2 regions of the Pantoea sp. SGAir0184 genome follow, and region 2 is predicted to be linked to the other one. Evidence: predicted binding sites of a transcription regulator. Region 2 holds the regulator's gene; the other holds the start of a gene.
What was found. The regulator Fur, encoded in region 2, represses iron uptake genes when iron is present. The targets are predictions, from matches to a motif close to ATAATAATGAGAACNACTATCAA.

Region 1: the regulator Fur is predicted to act here: its motif matches at 1,454-1,476, upstream of fepD (Fe(3+)-siderophore ABC transporter permease).

The regions. Positions count from the first base shown of each region.
Region 1 is NZ_CP028050.1:3,670,950-3,674,365, reverse strand. It holds gene fepB (Fe2+-enterobactin ABC transporter substrate-binding protein) at 1-138, shown strand, start outside; gene entS (enterobactin transporter EntS) at 133-1,383, opposite strand; gene fepD (Fe(3+)-siderophore ABC transporter permease) at 1,530-2,519, shown strand; gene fepG (iron-enterobactin ABC transporter permease) at 2,516-3,416, shown strand, end outside.
Region 2 is NZ_CP028050.1:2,995,312-2,998,727, reverse strand. It holds gene glnS (glutamine--tRNA ligase) at 1-1,150, shown strand, start outside; gene C1N60_RS14210 (hypothetical protein) at 1,387-1,782, shown strand; gene fur (ferric iron uptake transcriptional regulator) at 1,844-2,293, opposite strand; gene fldA (flavodoxin FldA) at 2,646-3,176, opposite strand; gene ybfE (LexA regulated protein) at 3,314-3,416, opposite strand, start outside.

The sequences.
Region 1 (3,416 bases), 680 kb from region 2:
AGCAACCCGTTCCTGGCACAAAACGCGGCGGTGCGCGATAAGCAGGTCTATGCGCTGGGCATCGACACCTTCCGGCTGGATTACTACAGCGCCAGCAATCTGCTGACGCGTCTGCATCAGCTGTTCGTCAAATCATGATGTTTGCTGCGCCAGCACGGGCGCGGGCGCCTGATAGCGCCGTAATCCTTTCATCATCAGCCACATCATGACGCCAAGCAGTGTCGCGGCACAGCCAAACGCCGCGGCAGCCTGCGCCGGTAACAGCCACGAACCGAGGGCACCAATCAGCGCGGCGCCGAGGGCATCGCCGCACACGTTCTGCGCCGTCCACAGGCTGTTGATGCGGCCCAGCAGATGATCCGGCGTCAGCAGCTGAATCATCGCGTACTGCACCAGGCTGTTGATGGCACTGAAATAGCCGAAGCCCGCCAGACACAGCAGCGCCAGCCACAGCGTCGGCATCAGGCTGAACAGGCCCAGGGCGACGAAACCGGCCACGGCACTGCCCAGCACCAGCCGCCCAGGGCGCGCCGCCTGTTTCAGCCTGCCGCTGGTAAATGCACCCACGGCGGCACCGAGCGGCACGGCGGCGTACAGCATACCTAGCTGGTCGGCGCTGACTGACCAGTGCGGTGCCAGCGCCGGGTACAGCACGCGGATGGCGCTGGCCAGCGTCACCAGCGCACCGGTCAGCGCCACCATGCCGACCAGCGGGCTGGCGAACAGGAACTGCACGCCGGTTGCCAGCGCCCGCAGCGGATGCTCGCGCGGCTGCGGAGGCGGGGGCAGCGCAGGTAGCTGCAGCAGCGTCAGCACCGTCAGCAGCGTGCCGAAGGCGGTCAGTCCGTAATTCCACAGCACGCCGCCGTGCGCGATCACCACACCAGCAATTGCCGGCGATAAAATCGAGCCGAAGCGCACCGTCAGCATGGTGATCGCGCCGGCCTGCATAATGTTTTCGCGTCCCACCAGCGCCGGCGTAGCGGCCAGCAGCGCCGTGACGCCAATCGCACCGAAAAAGCCGTCCCACAAGCCCAGCAGATAGACCGCCAGCAGCGAAGGCGCGGGCAGCGCGGCATTTATCGCCAGCGCGACAAAGCCCAGCCCGCAGGTGGTGCGGGCAAACAGGATCAACTTCTTACGCTCATAGCGATCGGCCAGCACGCCGCCGGTCAGCAGGCCAGTAAACATGCCGGCAGCGGACAGTGTGACGGCGAGGCCCACCAGCAACGGTGAATGGGTCATCTGCTGAATCTGCACCGGCACGGCAACGGCCAGCATACCGAGCGCCACAATCGAGATAAAACGCGCAATAAACACCGCGCGAAACGCCGCGTGGGTTTTCAGCAGTGAGAGATCGATAAAGTGAGAGGGTTTGTTCATTGTTTCGCCTTTTTGCACCAATTTTCCTCATCATCCGCGAGGCGACTCATGGTAACATAGGCAAACGCGAGTAATAACGATAACAAATATCATTATCACATTACGTTGCACCGCAACGACGTCGAACAGTGAAGGTTTAGAACGCTATGCGCCAGATCCGTGCATTAGCAGGCTCAGGGATTCTGCTTTTGCTCCTCATGGCGCTCAGTCTGATGCTGGGTGCCAAATCAATACCGCTTTCCGATGTGTATCACGCTCTCACCGCCTCCTGCTCCAGCGCGGAGTGCATCATCGTGCGCGATGCGCGCCTGCCGCGCACGCTGGCCGGGCTGCTGGCGGGCGTGGCGCTGGGGCTGGCGGGCGCGCTGATGCAGAGTCTTACGCGTAATCCGCTGGCCGAGCCGGGCATTCTGGGCGTGAACGCCGGCGCCGGTTTTGCCATCGTGCTCGGCATCGCGCTGCTGGGGGCGGACTCCCCGCTGCAGTGGCTGACGCTGGCCTTCAGCGGCGCGCTGCTGGCGGCGCTGCTGATGACGGTGATTGGCGCGATGGGCGGCGGGCGCGTCAATCCGGTGCGTCTGACGCTGGCGGGCGTGGCGCTGGCGGCGGTGCTGGAGGGCTTAACCTCCGGCCTGTCGCTGCTCAATCCGGACATTTACGATCACCTGCGCTTCTGGCAAAGCGGCTCGCTGGATATCCGCGATTTCAGCGTGTTGCGTACCCTGAGCCCGGCGGTGCTGGCCGGTGCGGCGCTGGCGCTGGGTCTGGCGCAATCGCTGAACAGCCTGAGCATGGGCGGTGATATGGCGGCGGCGCTGGGTACGCGCGTGGTGCGCACCCAACTGCTGGGCCTGCTGGCGATTGCCTTACTGAGCGGCGCGGCGACCGCCGCCGTCGGGCCGATCGCTTTTATCGGCCTGATGACGCCGCATTTTGCCCGCTGGCTGGTGGGCAACGATCACCGCTGGCTGCTGCCGGCGACGGCGCTGATCACCCCGGCGCTGCTGCTGGCGGCGGATATTCTGGGGCGGATGATGGTGGCAGGCGAACTGCGTGTCTCAATTGTGACCGCCATCCTTGGCGCGCCGATGCTGATTTTGCTGGTGCGGCGCCAGCGCGGGCGAGGTGGACTATGACGCGGCGTGCCTGGTTGCATGGCGGCTGGCTGCTATTAGCGTGTGCGCTGCTGACATGGCTGGCGCTGACGCGCGGTGCGCTGCCGATTACGGCGGAGCAGGTGTGGCAGGCGCTGCGCGGGCAGGGAGCGGCTAATGTGCAGCTGATTGTGGTGGAGTGGCGGCTGCCGCGCGTGCTGATGGCGCTGCTGATCGGTGCGGCGCTGGGTGTCAGCGGGGCAATTTTTCAGTCGCTGCTGCGTAACCCGCTCGGCAGCCCGGATATTCTCGGCTTCAATACCGGCGCTTACAGCGGCGTGTTGGTGGCGCTGGTGCTGTTCAATCAAAGTATTACCGCGATGACCGGGGCCGCGCTGATCGGCGGTATCGCGACGGCTGCGCTGGTGTATCTGTTTGCCTGGCGCAACGGGGTGGAAACGTTTCGGTTAATCATCGTGGGCATCAGCGTGCGTGCGCTGCTGATGGCGCTCAATGCCTGGCTGATTATCAGCGCTTCGCTGGAGTCGGCGCTCAGCGCCGGGCTGTGGAGCGCCGGCTCGCTTAACGGCATCACCTGGGCGAAAACGCCGCCGGTGGTGACGGTGCTGCTGCTGTCGCTGCTGCTGGTGGCGCTGTTAACGCGCCGCATGCGTCTGCTGGAGATGGGCGACGACACCGCCTGCGCGCTCGGCGTGCCGGTGGAGCGCAGCCGCCTGTGGCTGATGCTGCTGGGCGTGCTGCTGACCGCGGCGTCCACCGCGCTGGCGGGGCCGATCTCGTTCGTGGCGCTGCTGGCACCGCAGATTGCGCGCCGGCTGAGCGGCGGGGAAAAAGGCGCGTTGTGGCTGGCGGCGCTGTGCGGCGCGCTGCTGTTGTGCGCCGCCGATTATGCCGCGCAGCATCTGTTCCTGCCTTATC
Region 2 (3,416 bases):
GCGTGCCAAAATCGACATGGCATCCAGCTTTATTGTGATGCGCGATCCGGTGCTGTACCGCATTAAATTTGCCGAACACCACCAGACTGGCAACAAGTGGTGCATCTATCCGATGTACGACTTTACCCACTGCATCTCCGATGCGCTGGAAGGCATCACCCATTCCCTGTGTACGCTGGAGTTCCAGGACAATCGTCGTCTCTACGACTGGGTGCTGGATAACATCACTATTCCGGTGCATCCGCGTCAGTACGAGTTTTCGCGCCTGAATCTGGAATATGCGGTGATGTCGAAGCGTAAGCTGACGCAGCTGGTGAGCGAGAAGATTGTTGAAGGCTGGGACGATCCGCGCATGCTGACCGTATCCGGTCTGCGCCGTCGTGGCTATAGCGCGGCGTCAATCCGCGAATTCTGCCGCCGTATTGGTGTGACCAAGCAGGACAACATTGTTGAGATGGCGTCGCTGGAGTCGTGCATTCGTGACGACCTCAACGAGAACGCGCCGCGCGCTATGGCGGTGCTGGATCCGCTGAAAGTGGTGATCGAGAACCTGCCGGCCGGGCATGAAGAAATCATCAGCATGCCGAACCATCCGAACAAGCCGGAGATGGGCACGCGTGAGGTGCCGTTCAGCCGTGAGGTGTGGATCGATCGCGCCGACTTCCGTGAAGAGGCCAACAAGCAGTACAAACGTCTGGTGCTGGGTAAAGAAGTTCGTCTGCGCAACGCTTATGTCATTCGTGCCGAGCGCGTGGCGAAAGATGAAGCCGGCAACATCACCTGCATCTACGCTACCTGCGATGTCGACACCCTGAGCAAAGATCCGGCCGATGGCCGCAAGGTGAAAGGCGTTATCCATTGGGTATCGGCGATTCACGCGCTGCCTGCCGAATTCCGTCTGTACGATCGTCTGTTCAGCGTGCCAAACCCGGGCGCGGCCGAGGATTTCCTCACCACCATTAACCCGAACTCGCTGGAGATCAAACAGGGCTTCGTTGAGCCGGGTCTGCGTGCCGCCAGCGCGCTGGCACCGTATCAGTTTGAGCGCGAAGGTTACTTCTGCGCAGACAGCGTGTACTCGCAGCCGTCGAAACTGGTGTTCAACCGCACCGTGGGTCTGCGTGATACCTGGGCAAAAATCGGCGAATAATTTTACTGCTTGATAGCACGATATGATCAGCAAAGGGCGAGCAATCGCCCTTTTTTATTGCCCGTTATCTGCAAACGGGAATCGATTATGCTGAACCAGACAAAAAACAGTAATTACGCGCGATTACGACTAATCTGACTTTAATAAAATTAACTAATTTACCCGTGTGAAATCGTTATTTTCAGGTAGGCTATGCGCTCTTAAATGTTGCTGTGCGGGTTAGCGAAGGAAGAAAAATGACAAGTCTCGCTCTGGAAGCCAAACATAGCGTGGTGGTTTTACATCAGCTTATCGAACGTATTTTTAATCAGGCCGAAGGCAGCGATGACAGTATGGATCTGCTGCTGTCGCACTTTCATCCCGACTTCAAAATGGTGACGCCGCAAGGCAAACAGCTCGATCTCAATGACACTGAAACCCTGTTTCGCAAACTGCACGGGCAGCGGGAAGGGATGCGAATCGCCACCAGTGAGCATGCCATCATTTCCCAGCAGCAGCAGGAAGTGACCATTCAGTATCACGAACTGCAAATGCTTAACGGCAACAACCAGACCCGCATTTCGCTGGCGGTGCTGGACTGCAGCACGCCGGTTCCGCGCTGGCGCTATTTGCAGGAAACGCTGGTCGCCTGAACGCAGCCATAAAAAAACCGGTGCCTGGCACCGGTTTTTTTATACTGCATAGCATATTCAATTACTGATCGTGGAGCGTCTCGTCTTCGCGGCAGTCTCCCAGCGCACAGTGGCCGTACAGATACAGGCTGTGGTTGCTGAGTTTGATACCGTGGCGTGTCGCAATCTCACGCTGACGCGTTTCGATAGATTCATCGCTAAACTCGATCACTTTGCCGCAGTCGAGGCAAATCAGGTGATCATGATGATGCTGCTGGGTCAGTTCGAACACGGATTTCCCGCCTTCGAAGTTATGACGCGTCACGATGCCGGCGTCGTCAAACTGGTTCAGAACACGGTATACCGTCGCCAGACCAATCTCTTCGCCCATGTCGATCAGGCGTTTGTACAAATCTTCCGCACTGACATGATGGGACTCGGGTCCGGGTCCCTGAAGCACTTCCAGAATCTTCAGTCTGGGCAGCGTGACTTTCAGGCCAGCCTTTTTCAATGCGGAGTTGTTGTCAGTCATGCGGATATTGTCCTGTTACTTTGCTAGTCACTTACGGCGCAAAGGCCTTGAATGTGTGGTCAACGCGCATTCTCATTTGCGTCTCATTATAGAGCTCAGCCTGCGAAATGAAAACCGGCTGCGGCGGACAATTCCCCGGATGCTGTAAGGAGAAATGTCGTGAACCTCAGCGGGATCGTGCAGATCGATGTTCCTTTTCGCGCAGTCTCAGTCTGATGCCCGAGGAATAAGCAGATGACCGTTGCGGGTATTCTACAGAATTGAGGGAAAAAGTTAAAAAACCGTAGCTATTATTTTTATAGGTAATTCCATTGCCCGATGTGAGCCAGCGCCCACATCGGACAGGAAAGCATCAGGCTTCGATGATCGCCTGCAGCTGCAGCTCGTCAAAGATCTGCTTAACCCATTTGTCGACGCGCTCGTTAGTCAGTTCAGGCTGACGATCTTCATCGATGGCGAGGCCAAGGAAGTGTTTGTCGTCTGCCAGACCTTTAGAGGCTTCGAAGTGGTAACCTTCGGTTGGCCAGTGGCCCACAATCACTGCGCCGTTTGGCTCAATGATGTCGCGAATGGTGCCCATCGCGTCACAGAAGTACTCGGCATAATCTTCCTGATCGCCGCAGCCAAACAGCGCTACCAGCTTACCGTTGAAATCAATCTCTTCCAGCGTCGGGAAGAAGTCATCCCAGTCGCACTGGGCTTCACCGTAGTACCAGGTCGGAATACCCAGCAGCAGAATATCGAATGCTTCGAGATCTTCTTTGGTGCTCTTAGCAATGTCATGCACTTCGGCGACATCTTTACCCAGTTGTTTCTGGATCATTTTTGCAATGTTTTCAGTGTTGCCGGTATCGCTGCCGAAGAAAATGCCTACGATTGCCATGGAGTGAGTAACCTCTTAAATCCTGATTGTGAAAGTAAGTCAGAAGACGACACAGTTATGCGAATGATAGCAGACCGGCGAAAAGCGCGGAATGTGTAAAGCGCTGAGTTTGTGTTCCAGCGTGCGGTCTGCGCACGTTACGCCAGTTTGAGCTGCGCCAGCAGCATTTGTTCAATCAGTTCACTGCGGCTGATGTTCTGCTGCTCGGCCAGCGTATTAAGCGCGTCGACCGCTTCGCTG